4 regions of the Shewanella sp. NKUCC06_TVS genome follow, and region 2 is predicted to be linked to each of the others. Evidence: predicted binding sites of a transcription regulator. Region 2 holds the regulator's gene; each other region holds the start of a gene.
What was found. Region 2 encodes ArgR, which controls arginine synthesis, uptake and breakdown. Its sites were predicted from a motif close to ANTGAATANNTATTCANT; they were not measured.

Region 1 (5,479 bases), on a different contig from region 2:
CGGATTGGCTTTAATCGTTTTTGCCAAGGCAATTAGATCCTGTAACTGCTTCTGGGTTAAGTCTTTTATCGATAGTAAATGCTTCATAACCTACTCCACTTATGGTTGGATTTGTGTTCCTACGGCTTCACCTTTTGCTAATGCGATTAATTGGCTTGCATCACGCCACGAGGCAACTTGTACCGCCTGCCCCATCCACTGTGCGACTTCGAGCGCAGCTTCAACTTTGACCTTCATTCCTTTTTCGATCACACCTTGCTTAACAAGGTCTGCTATCTGCTTGCCATTTAAACTGTGGATGAGCTGGCCTTTACCATCGAGCACCCCAGAAACATCCGACAGTAGCACTAACTTGCCGCCCACTAATTTGGCTAAGGCCGTCGCAGCTTGATCAGCATTGACGTTAAGCATTTGGCCATCGTCCATCATGGCGATAGAGCTACAAATCGGCATCCAACCTTGGGCGAGGATAAACTTAAGATAAGTGCCATCGTTTGGCGTGACTTCGCCCACTAGGCCTAAACGCTCATCTTTAATCTTAGCCGAAACAGTATTGCCATCGGCGAGGCTCATGCCCACACTCACAATGCCAGCCTTAGTCGCTGCGCCTTGAAGAATTTTGTTCGAAGTCCCCGCAAGTGCGCCGGCAATAATCGGCATTTGCTCGGGCGGAGTCACACGCAAACCTTCTAACTTGACGGTTTCCATACCATTCGCTGCTAGCTGCTCATCCACCAGACAGCCGCCGCCATGCACCATCAACACTTGCTGACCATTGGCTAACATAGCCGCAGCCGTATCCATCAATCGCGCCATCCCCATTTCACATTGCAGCAGCGCGCCGCCCACTTTAAGCACTAATACTGAGTTGTTTGTAGACATCTTGACGACTCTCTTAAATAAGGATGAACAATTAAAGGTTAAAATGAATCTTTATGCATTGCAGCGCTTGGCTGGCAGCACCTTTCATCAAGTTATCGATGGCACTGGCTACCACTAAGTAACCACTATTCTCATCAAACTTCCAACCTAAGTGACAGTTAGGTGTCAGCACCACATCGTCCACTTTCGGGAACTGATTGTGCTTTACGGTTACCAATGGCGCCTGGTCATATACGCTATAGGCCGCTGCCACATCGGCAGTCGTAGTGTCTGGTTTTAGCTGCACAGTAATGGTCGCTAAAATGCCACGCTTAAAGTTGCCAAGGTGCGGGGTAAATATCACTTCTTGGCCAAGTTGAGTTGCGATCTCGGGTTGATGTCTATGGCCTAATACGCCGTAAGGTGTCAGGCTCACTTCACAAAAACTGGTGTGTAACTGCGCTTTACGGCCCGCCCCTGTTACGCCGCTCACGGCATTGATAACCGGATAAGCCGATGTCAGTAAACTCACTAGCGGCTTTAACGCTGTCAATGATGCGGTCGGGTAACAACCTGGCACGGCAATCATCTTAGTCGCAGCGATTTCTTTAGCATTCCATTCGGCAAGGCCATACACGGCTTTGGCTAAAACTTCAGGATATTCATGCTCAAAGCCATACCACTTCGGATATTGCGCCACATCACTGAAACGATAGGCACCGCTTAAATCGAATACCGCTAACCCTTGGCTATAAAACCAAGCCGCTAAATGCAGGCTCACCGAGTGCTCAGTCGCGAGCACCACAGCATCGGCTTCGGCAACGATTTTTGCCTTAGCTTCATCGGACAATGGCGACAGCGTTAATGCGATATGGCTGTAGCTAGGATACAAATCCGCTAAAGGTTTACCTTTATCTAAACTGTTTTCAGAAACATACAAACCCTGAATCATCAGATCTGCTTCTGCATGGATTAAAGCGGTCAGTTGCGCGCCTGTGTAACCACTGGCACCAATAATGGCGATATTTTTCATGTTTTTTGTCTTATTAACCGAATCAAAGAAACTTAAAGAGTAGATGAATAGCTTACACGCAACCGCGCATATCTATGATGAATGATGACAAGACTATCGTCGCAGGAAATCGTAATAGGTTGTTATTTTATTCACTGTCAGGCTAATACTGTGCATCATGATATTCACTCTACAGGTCACAGGGGGTGACTCATCTCAACTGATGGCTAGACTACCACAAAGATCTACTTATGCAATATATGTGAATATATATTTTTAATTTATTTTCATCTTTTAAGCTCAAATTAGGATATCGAAGACACAGTTCCCATTCAGCTAACTCGTTAATAACACTGTTATCCAGGGTCAACATGAGTCAAAATCAGTCCTTTTCATTAACAGCTAAGATACATGTCTGCAAAGCATAAAATGATGCACTTCATATTCACTTGCACTAATCATCAAAAAATATTGCGTGACTTCGCATTTCTATTGAATATTCTTCATCAAATACCGTGATTGGTTGCATATCGGATAAGCCAGTCGTATAAGTTATAAGTTCTGCTGTTGACCATAGCCCCAAGTGATAGGTATTGTGCTAACGGGCTAAATGCACAGCGGAATTTTCATGTTTTTCTATTCGGAGTAACTATGTCAGTAACCATGGCAGACAATATGACAGATATGTATGCGTCATTAAGATCGAACGTGAGTATGTTAGGCCAAATCCTTGGTGATACTATGCGTACCCATCTTGGGGACTCTTTTCTTGAGAAGGTTGAACAGATCCGTAAGCTTGCCAAAGACTCACGCCGAGGCGATCAAGCCGCCAGAGAGCAAATGCTCGAGTTACTGACAGCTTTGCCAGACGAAGAATTAGTCCCTTTTGCAAAAGCTTTTAACCAATTTCTTAACTTAGCTAACTTATCCGAGCAATTTCATACTATCAGTCGTAATTGCGACGAACTTGTCTGCGTGCCAGACCCAGTGGAACAACTCCTAGGCCGCATGCTCAATGGTCGTGTCGACCAAGCTAAAATGCTCGACTGTCTAAAAACACTGGATATTGATCTGGTGCTAACAGCGCACCCCACTGAAATATCCCGTCGCACCCTGATCCAAAAATACGCCGCCATTGTCGACTGCTTAACAGAGCAAGAAAACGACCAACTGTCGGATAGAGAACGTCAACAGATCAATCTGCGCCTACGCCAATTAATCGCGCAAATATGGCACACCAATGAGATCCGCCGCGAGCGCCCAACTCCAGTAGATGAGGCTCGCTGGGGATTATCCACCATTGAAGAGTCACTCTGGCATGCGGTGCCTGACTTCTTAAGACAACTTAACGATCGGGTGCAGCAACGCACAGGGCAGCAATTACCGATTGATATAGCGCCAGTGCGCTTTTCAAGCTGGATGGGCGGCGATCGCGACGGCAACCCCTTTGTTACCGCGAAGGTCACCCAAGAGGTGCTCGATCGCAACCGCCATGCCGCCGCCAGATTATTCTTAAAAGATATCGTGCTGCTGGTCGGCGAACTGTCGATGGAAGAAGCCAATGATGAGTTAAAGGCTTATACCAATAACAGCTGCGAACCTTACCGCCACGTGCTGCGATCTATTCGTCAAAGACTGCGTGACACCATAGATTATTTAAATGCGCGCATCGAAGGCCACAATCCTGAAGTCGATAAGTCGAGCCTGATTTGGCAAGAAAGCGATCTCAAAGCACCGTTAGAAATGCTCTATAAGAGTTTGACCGACTGCGGTATGCGCTTAATTGCCAACGGTTTATTGCTCGACATTCTCCGCCGTCTCGCCTGCTTTGGCATTCATATGCTCAGGCTCGACATTCGCCAAGACGCCAGCCGTCACAGCGATGTGCTCGCCGAGTTAACTCGCTATCTCGGCATGGGTGATTTCAACCATTGGGATGAAACCGAGAAGCAAGCCTTCTTATTACGCGAACTCAGCAACCGTCGTCCACTGATCCCAAGTAACTGGCAACCCTCGGCCGATGTGGCCGAAGTGCTTAATACCTGTCGTTTGATTGCTAAACATCCGGCTAAAGCACTCGGATCCTATGTGATTTCGATGGCGGGTAAACCATCGGATGTCTTAACGGTTTTACTGCTACTCAAAGAAACGGGCTGTTCGCACCCAATGCGTGTGGTACCGCTGTTTGAAACCTTAAGTGACTTAAACAACGCCGCGGCCTGTATTACCGATTTGCTCGATATCGACTGGTATCGTGGCTATACCAAAGGCATGCAAGAGGTCATGATTGGCTACTCTGACTCAGCTAAAGATGCCGGTGTCATGGCGGCGGCTTGGGCTCAGTATTACGCTCAAGAGCAGTTAGTGGCGGTCTGTAAACAAGCAGGCGTCAAGCTTACGCTATTCCATGGCCGTGGTGGCAGCATTGGTCGCGGGGGTGGTCCTGCACACAAAGCAATCCTATCGCAACCACCTGGTTCGGTAGATGGCCGCATTCGTGTGACTGAGCAGGGCGAAATGATCCGCTTCAAGTTTGGCTTGCCAAAACTCGCGGTTCAAAGCTTGGCCCTGTATACCTCGGCCGTATTGGAAGCAACCCTATTACCACCGCCAGAGCCGAAGCAAGAATGGCGCAATTGCATGCAACGTATCGCTGAAGAATCAGTGGGTGCTTACCGTGGTATAGTGCGTGATGAACCTGATTTTGTGGCTTATTTCCGCGCGGCAACGCCAGAAGTGGAATTAGGAAAACTGCCACTCGGCAGCCGTCCAGCCAAACGTCGTGTCGATGGTGGAATAGAAAGTCTGCGAGCCATTCCATGGATTTTTGCTTGGTCGCAAAACCGCTTGATGTTACCTGCATGGCTCGGCGCAGGTGAAGCACTACAAGCCGCCAGTGAACGCGGTGAGATGGGCTTACTGCAAGATATGGAACGGGAATGGCCTTTCTTCAGCACTCGCATTTCAATGCTGGAAATGGTCTACGCCAAGGCGGAACCTAATTTAGCCCGCTACTACGAAACCTGTTTAGTACCTAAGGAATTGCATCACTTAGGCGAAACCTTGCGCCAACGCTTAGATCTGGGTATTAAAGTCGTGCTTGAACTGACAAAATCAGATAGCTTAATGGCGCATACGCCGTGGAATCGCGAATCAGTTAAACTGCGAAATCCGTATATCGATCCATTAAACTTCTTACAAACCGAGCTATTAGCGCGGACACGTAAGGAAACAACCGAAACTCCTGCGTCTGAACATGTGCAATTAGCGCTAATGCTGACTATTGCAGGTGTGGCCGCGGGTATGAGAAACACTGGTTAATGAAAAAACTTTCCCGCACGATTTGCTTGGGACTGACTGTACTGCTTGGCGGCTGCGTCTCGCAGTACAGTATCAGCGAGCATGAAATGGAGCAGTACCTCAGTAAAGAGATCCATTTTGAGATTAAACAAGGCAATCAATTAGTTGGCGCAGAAGTACGCATTAACGACATCAGTGTCAAGCTAGGTGCAAAACCTGACACTATGAGCGTAAGTGCCGCAACTCAAGTATCAATTAAGAATCCGATCTTTCCATTGAGTGCCAAACTCACTACGACTTTCGAAG
Region 2 (5,479 bases):
AAGTATTGTGATCAAGTCATCAGAGGTAATACCGATGGAACTGCGGATTTTTTACGATGGAAATTGTCCATTATGTAGCGCCGAGATGCGCCAACTGAAAGCGCGCGATCCGAAGAACTTGATTGCGCTTGAAGATTTAAATGCGCCAGACTTTAGTAAGCGCTTCAGCCATATCGATAGAGACTACGCTAATACGATTCTCCATGGCGAAACCGCAACGGGCGAAGTGTTACTCGGGTTAGATGTCACTTGTAAAGCGTGGGCACTGACAGGGACGCGCGCTTGGATCCAACTATTACGCCTGCCCGTGATTAAAACTGTCGCCGATTGGTGCTATCTCAGATTCGCAAAACACAGATATCGCATCTCTTATTTACTGACGGGCAAAGCCCGCTGCGATGATAACTGCCAAATTCCCACTAAGCGCCGCTGAATGAGCTTTAGAAAGAGTAAAACGCAGGCATAAAAAAACGGAGCTCAATGGCTCCGTTTTTAATTCGTCATAATCTAAAAAGATTATCCGAAAGATTATTTAACGAAATCAACGCCTAGTTTGATATCGCCTTTCAGCGTATCTAACATAGAATCACGAGCGTTAGCTTCGAATGCACTCACTTCACCGTAAGGCAGTACTTTTTCAATACCGTTTTTGCCTAACAGCACAGGTTGTGCGAAGAATTCAGCATGCTCGCTGCCGCCGTCAACATAGGCGCATTCAACGATGTTAGCTTCGCCTTGCAGACCACGAACCAGAGACAGACCGAAACGGCAAGCCGCTTGACCCATAGACAGAGTCGCGCTTCCGCCACCGGCTTTAGCTTCAACCACTTCTGTACCCGCGTTTTGGATGCGAGTCGTCAGACTTGCCACTTCTTCGTCAGTGAAAGTCGCGCCTTCAACTTGAGACAGTAATGGCAGAATGGTCACGCCGCTGTGGCCGCCGATCACATTGACTTTAACGTCAGCAACGTTCAGGCCTTTTAATTCGGCGATGAAAGTTTCAGAACGGATCACGTCTAGAGTCGTGATACCGAACAGACGGTTTTTATCGTAAACACCCGCTTTTTTCATCACTTCTGCAGCGATAGCTACGGTCGTGTTGACTGGGTTAGTGATAATGCCAACCAAAGCCGTAGGGCAAGTTGCCGCTACTTTTTCGATCAGGTTGCGAACGATACCCGCATTGATATTGAACAGATCTGAACGATCCATACCAGGCTTACGCGCAACACCAGCAGAAATTAGAACAACGTCAGCACCCACGAGGGCAGGCGTTGGATCTTCACCAGCAAAACCTTTGATTTCAACAGCAGTTGGAATGTGGCTCAAGTCAACCGCAACACCCGGAGTTACCGGTGCGATATCATATAGAGACAATTGTGAACCCGCAGGCAATTGAGTTTTTAACAGTAGGGCAAGAGCCTGGCCGATACCACCAGCAGCACCAAGTACAGCAACTTTCATAGTTATCTCCGTTATTTCTCGGATATGTGTGACATGGATCTAATTTGCGTTGGCGTCACATTACTGGAATGTCACAACAATTTCAATTATCCCTTAGTCGTGGGACAAAAGAATTCCGGAATAACGTAGAAGCAATGTAGAACAATTACTCAAATTGGGATTTTTACGCCCCCTACAAACGCTTAACCACTGGGGCTTAGTGAATTTTTATTCAACCAATCTGGTTATTTGTTGACAATTTTTCTAAAAATATTCAAAATGGGCCTGTTTTTTTGAATAACGAATAATAATATTATGCAAACAACCAAGAATCAGGATGACCTTGTTAGAATTTTTAAGTCGATTTTAAAAGAAGAGCGCTTTGGCTCTCAGAGTGAAATCGTCACCGCCTTGCAAGCTGAAGGCTTTGGTAATATTAACCAATCAAAAGTGTCACGCATGCTCAGCAAGTTCGGCGCAGTGCGGACTCGCAACGCTAAGCAAGAGATGGTGTATTGCTTACCAGCCGAATTAGGCGTACCCACCGCGGGTAGCCCACTGAAGAATTTGGTACTCGACGTCGATCACAACCAAGCTATGATCGTCGTGCGAACTAGCCCAGGTGCCGCGCAGCTGATTGCCCGTTTATTGGATTCTATTGGTAAACCAGAAGGCATTTTGGGTACGATTGCCGGTGATGACACTATCTTTATTTGCCCATCGAGCATCCAAGATATCGCCGATACCTTAGAAACCATCAAATCTTTATTCAATTACGCAGAATAAAAAAACAGGTCAGTGAGCTGACCTGTTCTATTTTATCTGTACATTTTGAAGTGCAATATAGCGCTGGTTATTTGGCCATTGTCCCGATTACGTTACACATTCCAGCACAATATCTAACTCACAATATCTAACTCAACTATAACGATATCAGTAAGCCACACTGATGCGCTGGTTTGGGTGAGCGCCCTTTTCGGCTTCATCTACCATGGCTTTTGCGTAATCGGTTACAGAGATACGGCTTTGACCATTAGCATCGGTAAAGAAGCTGTCGCCACCAAGGCGATATGGACCTTCACTCTCGCCAGGATAAATCTCAGCGGCTGGGCTCACAAAGGTCCAATTAATTGCAGTTTGCGCCGCACGGAATACCTGCAAGGCTTCACCCTGAGCTAACGCCTCATCTTTATATGCAGCGGGAAAATCTGGGCTAGAAACCAAAGTCACCCCCGGTGCCACTTCTAAGCTGCCTGCACCACCAACCCACAATAAACGTGGCACCTTAGCGTTGGGCAGCACATCCAGTAAATGCTGAACTGTACTCGCCACTAGGCCATGATTTTGTTGTGCGCGGCCACCAACAGAGGCAATAACAACATCTACGCCAGCGAAGGGTTCTGCCACTAATGGCTGCTCTAAATCCACAGCATGCACAGCCACGTTGGTAGCGGATAACTTACTCGGATCACGCACTAACGCTGTTACTTGGTGCCCACGACTCAATGCTTCTTTTAAAATTGCACCACCGATCCAACCTGTTGCACCTAAAATTGCGATTTTCATTTCGTTAACTCTCTCTGATGATTTACATTGAAGCCAGTTTACTTGCAGTGTTTCACGTGATAAACATCAATAAATGAGCATGATTGTTTCAGTTTGAGGTACTAATATGGATAAAATTGCCGCAATACGCAGTTTCGTCGAAGTCGCAAACTGTGGCAGCTTTACCAAAGCTGCCGAACATTTAGACCTCAGCCGCCTACAGGTTTCCCGTCATATTCAAGAAGTGGAGCAGTGGTTGAGTTTACGCTTATTACACCGCACCACGCGCAGCGCCAGCTTGACTTTGCAGGGTGAGGAAGCGCTACAATTTTGCCAGCGGATCTTAAGTGAAGTTGCTGCCATGGAGAGCCGTGCCCACAGCCATAACAGTGAACTGGTAGGCAGTATTCGTATCGCTACGCCTATTGGCCTTGGGCAGCACAGTCTATTTGATGTCGTCGATCGCTTTATTAAAATTCATCCTAAGGTCAACATTCAACTGGTAATGTCGGACAGTTTTGCGCAATTGGTAGATGAAAGAGTCGACGTGGCGCTACGTTATACTGAGCAGCCCGATGAAAATCTCATAGCTCGGCGTTTGATGACCATAGATGCGGTACTTTGCGCGGCGCCGAGCTATCTTGATAGCGCAACGCCACTCCTCGAACCCATTGATCTGCTGGCCCACAACTGCCTCATACACTCAGTGCAACAAAACTGGTCTTTTCTAAAAGAACTGCAAGCCGAGCACGTCAAAGTTACAGGGAATCTTAGGGCTAACGATATGGGAGTGTTGGTCAGTGCGGCGCTACGTGGACATGGCATAGTGCGGTTACCCTGTGACTTGGCTAACCAATACCTTGCCAGTGGTCAGCTCAAAGAAGTCCTACCCGAATTTACGACACCAGGCCAAACCTTGTGGGCGGTATATTTGTCCCGCAGTTATCAGCAAAATCTAGTGCGCGCTTTTATCGATTTCACCGCCCTGCAATGGCAGCTCGATATCAAAAAATGGGTTCCCGCACATTAGCATAAAAAACGCACTTAGGCGTTAGCTTAAGTGCGTCTCGATTGATACTAATCCGGCTTGATTATAGAAAGCTTATTCGTCGAACTGCAGCATAAAATCTAGTGCGGGGGCAAAGAAAGATGAACCTGTCATCGCCTTAGTAAAATGCATCAAGTGATCATGATTGCCTGCGCCATCACCAAACATCATGCTATGCAGCATCTTTTCAAAATGTTCTGGCGTGCGGCAGTTAGAGATAAACATTAATCCCTGCTCCTTCAGCGAACCATAGGGCATACTCTGACGCAGGATCTCCATTGATTTACCATCGGCATCTTTAAGATTAACGCGCTTGATATGGCTGGTCAGTGGCTTATCTTCAGATTCATACTCGATATTATCTTGCTTAGTACGGCCGATAATATCCTCTTGTTTTTTAACTGGTAATCTATGCCACTTACTCAAGTTATGGGCATATTTTTGCACATGGATATAGCTGCCACCCTTAAACTCAGGATCCTCATCACCCACAAGTGCCACTTCCTGGCGGTGGCGCCCCTTAGGGTTTTCGGTGCCATCGACAAAACCAGTCAAATCGCGGCTATCCATAAATCTAAAGCCACGCTCTTCTTCAACTAACTCTACTAAGTCTTCAAACATTTGGCTGATTTCATTAGCCACTAGATGCAGAATGTCGTAACGATCACTGCGAATATGCACGAATAAATCATATTCAATTGCAGGCGCTTCACGACTGCCCACTTGCATCGCAGGGAAAGGTTTGAGCAGTTCTGGGCGAGCAGTAGGATAGAGGCTATCCCAATAATTAGCACCAATACCAACAAAACCATTGAATGCACTGTCGGAATATTGATCTGTCAGCTCATAAATATACTGCGCAACGTTGGCAAGACAGGGACGTAATTGCGACTCGACATTGTCATTGGCATTAAACATCAAATAGACACTGTGTAAGTTCCCCTCTGCACACACACCCAACTGTTCACGCGGCATATTTTGAATATCCATTTGGTTATCACCCTTTTTCTAAATTCATTTTCGGCAATATTATCCGCAACTTTACCTAAAAATGACATTAACTAACGCACAGTTTGCTCTGATCTGTTTATGATAATGCCAATAGCGGAGCATTATCCCACCCAAGACCCTTAAACATAAAAATTGACGAGACCATTAAAGTCTCGCCAATCAGTTAAATCGAATCAATGACGTCAGGTTCACTCAGTATTGAGCTTACCTTAGCATTTATCTTAGTGTTAATAGCCTGCGGCGTGACCATCCTTGCGACTCTCAGAAGCCGCACGATATACGCCAGTTTCGGCATTAAATCCAATGGCTTGATAGCCACCAAACTCTCCAAGTCCATCACGCAGCACATGGCCTTTCTTAATCAACTCACGACGGGTTTCTACCGGAAAACCTGATTCTAGACTGACGTAGCCACCATCATTCATCACTTCG
Region 3 (5,479 bases), on a different contig from region 2:
GTAATAAGCACCGACTGGCCTGCAAGAGGCTGCGCAGAGGCTTCTTTTGTTGCAAAAAAATCACTGGCTAGCTCGGCAATTTCTAGCGGTTCGAGCATGCGTCCAGGGCCGACTTCACCACAGGCCTGACTGCCACTGGCGGGACCCCAAAGTGTAAAACCACGTGATGCGAGGCTAGTTAAATTCGCTTGTGTAGCCAGATTACGGTACATCTGCTGATTCATTGCCGGACACAGGGCGATAGGTGCCTCAGTGGCAAGACACGTGGTGGTGATTAGCTCATCGGCCATGCCTGCATTAATCCGCGCCAATAGGTTTGCGGTTGCAGGGGCGATGATGACGAGATCTGCCCAACGAGCGAGTTCTATATGACCCATGGCTGCTTCTGCTGCGGGGTCGAGCAAGCTAGATGCCACTGGATGTCCAGACAACGCTTGCAGCGTCAGAGGCGTGATAAATTCCATCGCACTTTGGCTCATCACCACGCGCACATCAAAGCCTCGCTCCTTCAAGCGGCGTACTAAATCAGCACTTTTATAGGCCGCAATACCGCCGCCAATGCCCAGCAGGACGTTTTTATTTGTCAGACTCACAGACATCATCCGAGATAGAAATAATGCCGGCAACAATATCACAAAGTGGTGAATTTTAGTGACTATCCCAGTTCAAAAAATCTCGTCCATACTCAGTAAAGTGAAAATATGTGAGATGACAGGGAGGTCACATGGGGATTAAAGATTGGCCTGAGGGCGAAGGTCCCAGAGATAAACTGTTACAAAAAGGAGCTGCGCATCTCTCGGATGCTGAATTACTGGCAGTATTGCTGCGTAACGGTTTAGCCGGATTAAACGCGGTTGACCTTGCTAGGTCGCTTATTTGCGAGTTTGGCGGCCTCAGAAACCTGCTCTGTGCCCCAAGAAATCAGGTGTGTCGACTTCCGGGCGTAGGACCTGTAAAATACGCCCAGCTTCAAGCTGCGGCCGAATTAGCGCGGCGTGTAGCGCAGGAAAATCTGCAAAGAGGTCAGGTTTTGACAAATCCCGATTTAACTCGGGACTATTTAATGCGACAATTGGCCGATCGCTCCTATGAAGTGTTCGCAGTTTTACTGCTGGATAGCCAGCATAGAGTGATTCAATTTGTCGAATTATTCCGCGGCACAATAGACTCAGCCTCAGTGTATCCACGTGAAGTGGTGAGCTTAGTGCTGGAGAAAAAGGCCGCAGCAGTTATAGTTTGTCATAATCATCCGTCTGGTATTGCCGAGCCCAGTCAGGCTGACCGACGAATAACTGAGCGATTAAAAAATGCGTTAGCAACCATAGACGTATCCTTGTTGGACCATATGGTTGTAGGTGATCGAGAGATAGTTTCTTTTGCAGAACGAGGCTGGATTAATTAATCTAACACTTGATCTTCACTCTGTGATCGTGTATAAAATGCGCCCTCTTTGTGCCTCGGGCGACGGCCATACGAGGCACATTAATGCTCGAGCGTTAAAATTGTTTTTGGAGAAGATTGACATGTCAAGAGTATGCCAAGTTACTGGCAAGAAGCCGATGGTTGGTAACAACCGTTCGCATGCAAAAAACGCGACCCGTCGTCGTTTTTTACCTAACCTACAAAACCACCGTTTTTGGTTAGAAGAAGAAAAGCGTTTCGTACAGTTACGTGTATCTACTAAAGGTATCCGTCTGATCGACAAAAAAGGTATCGAAGTTGTTGTTGCTGAACTTCGTGCCCGTGGCGAGAAGGTATAATAGATCATGGCTAAAGCTAAAGGTAATCGTGAGAAGATCAAATTAGTTTCTACAGCTAAGACTGGTCACTTCTACACAACTGAAAAAAACAAGCGTAACATGCCTGAAAAAATGGAAATCAAAAAATTTGATCCAGTTATTCGTCAGCACGTTATCTACAAAGAAGCCAAAATCAAGTAATCCTTGGTTAGTGTTTCGAGAAAAGCCCCTTATTTAAGGGGCTTTTTTTTGCATTTTTTTAGTGGCTAGTCATCAAGTTGAGATAATTGCCTCGCAAACTTAAGCCGCTGAATCATCCCCTGTGAAGTTAAAAAAGTGTGAACACTTGCTGAAAATATAAAATAGTGCAGTTCTAAGCACTTTAAATCATTAAAGCTGCACTTTAGTGAGAATAAATTCTTTATATGTGAATTAAAATGCAATACCATACGCGAAAGTTATCGATTCATTCCTGGCATGTCATAGTGACGCTGCCAGCTCAAAAATGAGGTGTAAATAACGCGTGCGTACCACTGAACTGGTTGATGGATTTCGTCACTCTGCCCCCTATGTTAATGCTCACAGAGGTAAAACTTTTGTGGTCATGCTTGGCGGTGAAGCTTTGGCTCAAAATCAATTCCGCGCCATCTTAAATGATGTCGCCCTGCTGCACAGTTTAGGGATCAAAGTGGTGTTGGTATATGGCGCTAGGCCGCAGATTGATGCAGCATTAGCCGCCAACGGTATTGCGCCTGCCTACCACGACGGTGTGCGTATCACGGATGAAGATTCGCTCAAAGTGATTAAGCAAGTTGCAGGTGCACTGCAATTTGATATCACAGCGCGTTTATCCATGAGTTTAAGTAATACGCCGATGCAAGGTGCGCAAATTAACTTAGTGAGCGGCAACTTTGTGATTGCTCAACCACTGGGTGTGGATAATGGTGTGGATTTTTGCCTGAGTGGCAAGGTGCGTCGTATTGACGTGCAAGGCTTAAAACGTCAGTTAGATAATCACTGCATCGTATTGATGGGGCCGATTGCGGCTTCGGTTACTGGTGAAAGTTTTAATCTCACCGCTGAGGAAATCGCGACTCAAGTGGCAATTAAGCTTAAAGCAGACAAGATGATCGGCTTTAGCTCACAGAACGGTATTCTCGATCGTAATGGCGATGTAATTGCCGAGTTGATGCCAAATGATGCGCAAAACATCATGAACAAGCTGGCCGAGCAAGGGTCGGCTTGTGTTGGCACTATGGCGTTTCTCAAAGCCAGTATCGATGCTTGCCGCAATGGTGTGCCACGTTGTCATTTAGTTAGCTACCTTGAAGATGGTGCTTTACTACAAGAGCTGTTTTCCCGTGAAGGGATTGGTACACAAATCGTCACTGAGAGTGCTGAGCGTTTACGCTGTGCGTCGATCGCTGATATTGGCGGTGTGTTGAACCTTATCCGTCCATTGGAGGAGCAAGGCATTCTGGTGCGTCGTAGTCGTGAGCAGCTTGAGATTGAAATCGAACAGTTCATGTTGATTGAGCGCGACGGTTTAGTGATTGGTTGCGCTGCGCTCTATCCTTTTGAAGAGGACAATGCGGGTGAGTTTGCTTGTTTAGTGGTGCATCCCGATTATCGCGATGCCGACAGAGGGAGCTTACTGCTGAAGAACATTATCAATCAGGCCAGAAACCGTGGTTATTCACGCTTGTTTGCATTGACAACTCGGAGCATTCACTGGTTCTTAGAGCATGGTTTTGTGATTGAAGATGTTGAAGCACTGCCACAGAAGAAGAAGCAGTTGTATAACTATCAACGCCGCTCAAAAATTCTCGCGCTCGATCTTTAAGCCGTTCTAAATCAATCCAATCAATGCCAGCCTAGTACTCATATTAGCGCTGGCATTTTTATTGACATAATATGTCTTTGTTGGCAGATTAAGGCTTCACTGCACGGGAGATACTGCCAATGAGTCCTCAATTTTTTGAACTCGCCCCTTTAACCCAAACCTCTATCTTTAGCTTTATCGTCTTATTGCTCGGTTTAGCGGGTATCTTGCTGATGTTATGGCTAAAAAATATGCCTAAGATAGCGAAGTCGGCGAGTGTAGGTATATTGCTGGTGATGATGGGCGGATTTTCTTGGGTCTTCTATCAATCGAATAGCGCCGAATTAGTGTTAACCGATACAGAGCTCACAGTGGATGTTCCCTTCTATAAAGTGCAGTTATCCCGCGTGGATTTATTGCCCGCCGAGGCGCGCATAGTCGATTTGCAGCAAGAGGCAGATTTAACGCCGAGCTTTAAAACGAACGGCATAGGCATGCCAGGGTTTCAATTAGGCTGGTTTAAGTTGCAGGGGAAAGGCAGGGCATTTTTGGCGATAACAGATAAATCGCAGTTAGTGTTAGTGCCAACGACTAAAGGCTACAGTTTATTACTAACAGTACCGCAAGGGAGTGAGTTTTTAGCACAGTTACAGAAGTAATCATCATATGTCATCACTTCTGCCACTGTGTTTATCGGCGTGATAATGCTCACGCCGTTTTGCGTTTATAGGCCATATCTAAGGTAAAGACGAGCAGCGCGCTCCAGATAAAGCCGAAGGTCACGCCTTTTTCGGCATCGAAGGGCTCATTGAACAGACTCACCGCGAGGATGAACATAATACTCGGGCCAATATATTGGAAAAAGCCGAGCATAGACAATGGAATACGTACCGCTGCCCCTGCAAAACACAGCAAAGGAATGGTAGTCACTATCCCAGCCGCCATTAACATCAGATTCAATTGCCAATCGTTAGTCAGCATGCTCGCCGTGGCAGTGTCTAAGGTTGCGACGAGATAAATCAGCGCTACCGGTAATAACACTGCGGTTTCGACCAATAATCCGGCCTTAGCATCCACATTGACCTTTTTTCGCAGCAGCGCATAGAAACCAAAGGTGCCCGCGAGTGCCAGTGAGACGATGGGAATTGAGCCAAAAGAGATTAACTGGATCAATACGCCAGCGCTGGCGAGTGAAACCGCAAACCATTGCAGTTTACGCAATCTTTCGCCTAGAAATAACATACCGAGTAAGACGTTGAGTAAAGGATTGATGAAGTAACCTAGACTGGCATCGAGCATGTGATCGTTATTTACCGCCCAGATAAATAGTAGCCAGTTTCCCGCGATCAATATGGAAGTAATGGTGAGAACCATCAACTGTTTAGGCTGTTTAAACAGTAAGCGTAAGCGAGAAAAACCGCCGATAAACTGCATAATGATCAGCATAAACACGAATGACCAAATCACTCGATGGAGCAAAATTTCGGTGGCGGAAACATGGTTGAGTAATTTGAAATATAAAGGCGCAAAACCCCACATACAGTAAGCACTGACGGCAAGTAGGATCCCTTTGCGGTATTCAAGATCTAGCATGAGACATCTTCGAAGAACAACAAGGTGGCGATTGTAGGTGTGTCTGACCGCTGACTCAAGGGATTCGCCGCGTTCTTTTCGTTACAGAATATCTCCACAAAAAATTGAATGGGCGATTAAAGTCAGTAAACATCCTGTTGATCAAGACGTTTACCTTAGTCAGTTTTGAGCCCTAAGGCAGTAATACACATCTAAATTTAACCGCCTAACCCACCATATAAGTCCCTGTTCCAAAAGCGATATGCGTGCCTTGCTCATTATGTAGTTCCATACGGCATACTGATACTCGATTACCCGCACGAATGACGCTGCCCGTGCCCGTAAA
Region 4 (5,479 bases), on a different contig from region 2:
TTTTGTACCTCAGTGCAGTTGGCAGATACAGAGTCAAAGAAGAAAAATAAAGCAACGGTAGGTAACGGCGAAGCTAACGGTAAACTGACAATTTCTGGAGAAGCTAAAAGAGTTGGGGAAGTTGGCCTCCAATTAGAAAAATCAGGTGGTAAATTAGTATCGGGTCAAACAAACTTAGATGGTAGTGCTACTGCAACTTATAGCTTTGGGGGAGATTCTAGTGGAGGCTGGAGTTACGGCAAGTACAGTGACTTGTATGCCGAAACTGCCTCAACCATTGGCAATGGTGCCTTAGCGGCAGTCGGTAACTTGATACCAGATATGGTAAATGGCATTGCTGACTGGACTGAACATTTCCTTCATCAAGATTCAGGTTCATTAGGTAGAATGGACCAGAGGGTTGATGTAGACAATGAGGTTGCCCAAGGCGTTGCTAATGATTTTAGAAAAATTGCCGCAGTTGGGACTGCCATGGTTCCTGTCATACGGAGAAGTACATCATCGTCAATGGAGCAGTATAACTTTGCAAACTCTCCAGCTCTTCATATGACTAACCCAGCTAGATATGTGCCTGTACAATTGCTTGATCAGGTAATCAAAGGAAGTAAAGGTTTTCCTGATCCACAAGGCTCGGTTGCCTTGATGCACTACATGAGGATTTGGCGTAACGAAAACCCGTATAATCTGGAAGTCCTTTATCATAAGAATACTAATACTATTCTACATTTTGAATATGCACGCAAAAAAATGGGGCCATTAGATGCAATCAAAAAATAAACCTAATAAACAGGCTGTAGAATATTTGTACTATTTGATGAAGGAGCTAATATCACAAAATATAACGCCTAGAAGCTTTTGTGACGAGTTTTATGAATGTTTTGACATAGGCATAGATTTATCTTTGCTAAATCCGAAGGAACTGCAGGAGTTTGAAAAGCTCTCAAATGTGGCAGGAAGATTTTCAGAGTTTGAAGAAGATCGAGTTAAATTTCCTAACGCTTACTGTGATGAAAATAAACTAAAGAGTATCGTTATTGAGGTTATGTCATCATTGGCTCAAGAAAGAAAAGGACTGCCACATCTTTTCTCTCAAGAATAGATTAGGCAGAGCCACGACACTCGCCGACCCAAATAGCAATATCGTTGCCAACGCTACTTTGCCCTCTTAAAAAAGGAAAGAGAGCGGGCAGCCATAACACTTTTTACAATAAGCCCCATTTCTTGGGGCTGTTTCTTGCCTGAAACCGGGCAATTCGACCAGCAGCCTGAGCAGTCGTTACTGGTAGAAGTGATCACTGTTCGCCAGCAGGGCGGCCAGTTTTTTGCAGCGCCACCACATCAATTGGTGTTGCAAAATAGATCGCTTCTGCTGTCTATGAGTGATCTCTTCTACTGTTTTGAGTTGCTCAGTCTGCTGCGAGTGTTGACCACATAAGTTTTAGAAGAGCATTCACTTTAGTTCATGGAAAGAAGAAGGATGGCTTGTTCATCGGTTTATTACTAACTTTCAATAATTGCCTTACAAATATTAATCCGAAACCAATGAATTAGAGTAAAAAATCTAACAAGGTTTTGTCCCAAAGCGTGCTGCGTAACACTTTTAAATCTACAGATTACGCGAATGCTCGAAAGGTGTGCCATGGTGATTGGCGAGACGACCGTCCGCCCCATGGACGGACTTGCTGCGAGTCGACGAGCGAATGCCATGGCAAGCCTGTGCGAGTGGATACCCGTAAACGCTAAACTTCTAACAACTGAAGTTACTGCTCCCCAAACACTACTTTCCAACACATTTCTGTCCAAAAGTGAGTTGTGTGGTGTCGAGTGGAGATTGTACGATTAAGTCACGCTATATAATCAAATCAGCCAGTTCGTGTATGAGTTAGTGCAAAAAGGGGAGTCAGTTAATCTGACTCCCCTTTTTTAGAACGTTTGTTGGACTTACATTAAAACCTACGTTAGGCCCAAACTAGCGTAATGTTAGAACAATAAATGGGCTACACCTGCGATAACAGGCAGTGTCACTAAGGTGCGTAGAATAAACACCACGAAAAGCTCAACGAAGTTGACGGGAATTTTACTGCCGATAAGCAGTGCACCGACTTCACTCATATAGATCAACTGAGTCACAGATAAGGCTGCAATTACAAAGCGGGTCATATCTGATTCAATTGAGCTGGCAAGGATTGACGGAATAAACATATCCGCAAAACCGACCACGATTGTTTTAGAGGCTTCAGTGGCTTCTGGAATATGCAGTAATTCGAGTAATGGAATAAACGGCATCCCCAGATAGTTAAAGATGGGCGTGTGCTCGGCAATAATCAGTGCCAGCGTACCAATGGCCATTACCACAGGGATAATACCAAACACCATATCGACAACGTTTTTAATGCCTTCATTTAAGACAGCTTTTATGCCACCGGCACTGGCGGCTTTTTCTAAGGCTTTATCAAAGCCCCAAGATAAGGCGCCATGTCCTGCTGGGATCAGCTCATCATCTGGCATGCGTGGTGTGTCATCTATATAGTTGTCTTTCTTCCACGATAATGGTGGCAACTTAGGCACAATCACAGCGGCGGCAAAACCCGCGAGGCACACAGTCAAATAAAAGGGCACAAACATATGCTCTAACTTAACTTGTGAAATCACCACTAAGCTGAAGGTAATCGATACCGCCGAGAAGGTTGTACCAATAACTGCGGCTTCTCTCTGGGTATAAAAACGGGCTTCGTATTGTTTGCTGGTCAGCAAAATGCCGACACTGCCATCACCTAACCATGAGGCCATACAATCGATAGCACTACGACCCGGTAGATTGAACACGGGACGCATGACTTTCGTTAAGAGTGTACCAAAAAGTTCGAGCAGGCCGAAGTTCAGCAGCAGCGGCAGTAACATACCCGCAAAGATAAATACTGAGAACAACACAGGTAATAAGTCGTTTAAGACTAATGCGCCAGTGCTCGAGGAGTTGATGATCTCTGGACCTAAACCTAAGTAAGTCAGTACGATAAACACTGCACCTAAGATCCGAGTCGTCAACCACATAGGGCTGACATTCAATAAACCATTAAGGAAGTGATTTTGGCTAACGAATGTGGGCTTAAACACTTTTGACAGTAAAGAGGCCAGCGCCGTAGTCACAACAATAATAGTCACTATGAGGGTTAGCACACCGCTCAATGCGCCTTGCAGTGCTTTAGATATGATAGCGATAGGAATTGTGATCGCATCGTTGTAGCTGATAGGGGTCATAAATAACAACAGACCAATCAGCGAAGGGACGATAAAGGTGAGTATCGTCTTAATGTTTCGGTTTTTATTTTCAGTAGCCAATGTTGTACACCTTAAAGTACGAGTCGTACATGGTAAATTTGAATAAATAGCCGCACGTAACAAGCTGTCGACGCTAATTAAGGTGCATTTAAATTCAACTCAAAAACGAGAATGGGGAAGATTACTCGCTTAGCTTCTCTATGTAAAACGATTCGCTAGTTAGTTTGATATAAGCAGCAAAACAGCATAGTTATTTTACTTCAGTTGTCGATAAATTAAGAGTGGCTATATTGGCTTCCATTACTGCAAAAGCATTATTAAACATAGCTTTACCATCACTTACCTTAGGTGGGTTAACGACTGGTTAATTACTTGTTTACTGATGTGTGTGAAACTATCTAGATGTTATTTCTGCACAAAAAAACATCAGCAACTTTAGCCCTACCGCCATGTTGGCTGGTTTTCTGTTCGATTTGAAAGTGCAATAGAGATAACTCTGGCTATATAGCGTTGACGAGAACCTGTTGTGCATATCGCGGTAATGTTAAGGAGTCTTGGGCACTAGGACACATTTTTATGCGATAAGCCTTTAAATCGACTTATCTCTAAAAGTGACCTTCTCCATTATCTTGATGCTTTTGTGATTGACTAAAAAGTCGCAAATAACGATGAAAGTAAAAATATTATTCATAAAGCGGATACCCGCCGCTTTAAATCTTCTCATTTCCATGTAAGTTAGTATTACTCCCATCCAGCTCTAGTATTCATGATCGCAAAAGTACAGAAGGTTACGATTAAAGGCGGCTCAACACTGGCCATTAAGTTTGGTTTTTTGGGGATCTTTGGGCTTTTAATTGGCATTGTTATTACTGTTTTGGGGTTCGATGATTCTGAATTCCATCGCTTCAATTTTTTGAATCACACCCTAAGTGAATTAGGGACTTATGGTCATTCGTCTTTCGCTGTCATTCTCAACGGTGGATTGTTTTTTGGCAGTTTAAGCCTCGTTTTCTATTGTTTGTCTTCTTTGCAGCAGGTAACTTCTTGCTGGGGATACCCTTTCTTTATCAGTTTGGCTCTCACTTTTCTGGCTTTAGCGAGCGTGGGATTATTTCCGGTGAACGTGTATCACTTGCATGTTCTTGGGCTGAAATGGTTTTTCTATCTGGGGAGTTTGAGTGCGATCTTCTATTTAGCCTTGGTCTGTTTCGGCAAGTCTAACTTTGGCCGTTGGACTGGGTTGTTGGCGTTAATAGTCTTATGTAGCATGTTGACGTTTCTGTATGCGCCACAGCTCAATTTAGGTTTGACCGAAGGTGATAGACCGTTTTATCAGGAGATGGTATTGCAACTGCCGCGTCCTACTTTGTGGTGGCCAGCCCTACTAGAATGGATTGGACTGGGAAGTTTATTGTGCTGGACAAGTGTGCTGCTTTTTAGCCAGTTAAGCTTCAGCCAAGATCCCAAAATCATTGGCTGAGTTATCTTTGAATTTAGGCTTATCTTCAGCTTTAGGCTATGGATTCACATGCACAGCAAGGCCCGCTTCACCAAACCAATAACCGTTGCACTGGGTTATACCAAGATTGCTATTCATCGAAAAATCCTGAGTATTTTTAGTCGCTTGAATCGTATCGACCAAAGCATTGGCTTTAGTGATGCAGTCAAGACTACTGGGTGATACTCGAAACACATCGACCCCCATTTGTGTCATTGCCGCTATTTCACTGCGTAAATCTAAACAGCTAGCGGATTGGGTTTGAATTCCATTGAGCCTGAGTAAAGGTTGCTGCTCTTGGGTTTGCGCGAGTAGTCCTTTACTGTATTCACGGCATACCGTTTCGCAATGATCTTTCGTGAGCTGTTTGTGTCTAGCGGTAAAGCAGCGCGCCGAATGGGCGAGTGGTAAATAGCCGTGGCCGAGCACTTCCACCTCAAATGATGGCTGTTCTTGAATCACTTGTTGCAACCAAGCCTTAGATAGCTCCACTGGCATGACAAATCTTTGCATTCCAAACCGCTGCAAAATGTCTAAACTAGCGCGATTGTAGTTATTGATACTCGCGCCGCAGACAAAGGGTAACTTACGCTCTTTGGCAAGATACACTGCCGCCATATCGTTTGCTTCGACGATAAATTCACCGTTATCGACCTGGCGTTTGAGCTCAGTATATTCAGATGGCGCTTCGATTAAGGCCAG

Region 1: the regulator ArgR is predicted to act here: its motif matches at 2,135-2,152, upstream of argC (N-acetyl-gamma-glutamyl-phosphate reductase).
Region 3: the regulator ArgR is predicted to act here: its motif matches at 2,166-2,183, upstream of argA (amino-acid N-acetyltransferase).
Region 4: the regulator ArgR is predicted to act here: its motif matches at 3,421-3,438, upstream of KO531_RS11340 (YjiH family protein).

Annotation. Positions count from the first base shown of each region.
Region 1 covers NZ_JAHKQX010000016.1:146,916-152,394, forward strand. Annotated here, with positions in the region: gene KO531_RS17510 (ornithine carbamoyltransferase) at 1-87, opposite strand, end outside; gene argB (acetylglutamate kinase) at 100-882, opposite strand; gene argC (N-acetyl-gamma-glutamyl-phosphate reductase) at 914-1,894, opposite strand; gene ppc (phosphoenolpyruvate carboxylase) at 2,525-5,194, shown strand; gene KO531_RS17530 (DUF1439 domain-containing protein) at 5,194-5,479, shown strand, end outside.
Region 2 covers NZ_JAHKQX010000002.1:398,826-404,304, forward strand. Annotated here, with positions in the region: gene KO531_RS03825 (DUF393 domain-containing protein) at 35-433, shown strand; gene mdh (malate dehydrogenase) at 529-1,464, opposite strand; gene argR (transcriptional regulator ArgR) at 1,759-2,229, shown strand; gene KO531_RS03840 (NAD(P)-dependent oxidoreductase) at 2,377-3,009, opposite strand; gene KO531_RS03845 (LysR family transcriptional regulator) at 3,116-4,018, shown strand; gene KO531_RS03850 (Dyp-type peroxidase) at 4,091-5,026, opposite strand; gene ggt (gamma-glutamyltransferase) at 5,275-5,479, opposite strand, start outside.
Region 3 covers NZ_JAHKQX010000010.1:150,923-156,401, forward strand. Annotated here, with positions in the region: gene coaBC (bifunctional phosphopantothenoylcysteine decarboxylase/phosphopantothenate--cysteine ligase CoaBC) at 1-602, opposite strand, end outside; gene radC (DNA repair protein RadC) at 725-1,402, shown strand; gene rpmB (50S ribosomal protein L28) at 1,524-1,760, shown strand; gene rpmG (50S ribosomal protein L33) at 1,767-1,940, shown strand; gene argA (amino-acid N-acetyltransferase) at 2,263-3,582, shown strand; gene KO531_RS13015 (PH domain-containing protein) at 3,702-4,220, shown strand; gene rarD (EamA family transporter RarD) at 4,270-5,154, opposite strand; gene KO531_RS13025 (thioesterase family protein) at 5,360-5,479, opposite strand, start outside.
Region 4 covers NZ_JAHKQX010000009.1:57-5,535, forward strand. Annotated here, with positions in the region: partial or broken gene KO531_RS11325 (hypothetical protein) at 1-777, shown strand, start outside; gene KO531_RS11330 (hypothetical protein) at 761-1,099, shown strand; gene KO531_RS11335 (hypothetical protein) at 1,235-1,435, shown strand; gene KO531_RS11340 (YjiH family protein) at 1,981-3,339, opposite strand; gene KO531_RS11345 (hypothetical protein) at 4,046-4,759, shown strand; gene KO531_RS11350 (U32 family peptidase) at 4,796-5,479, opposite strand, start outside.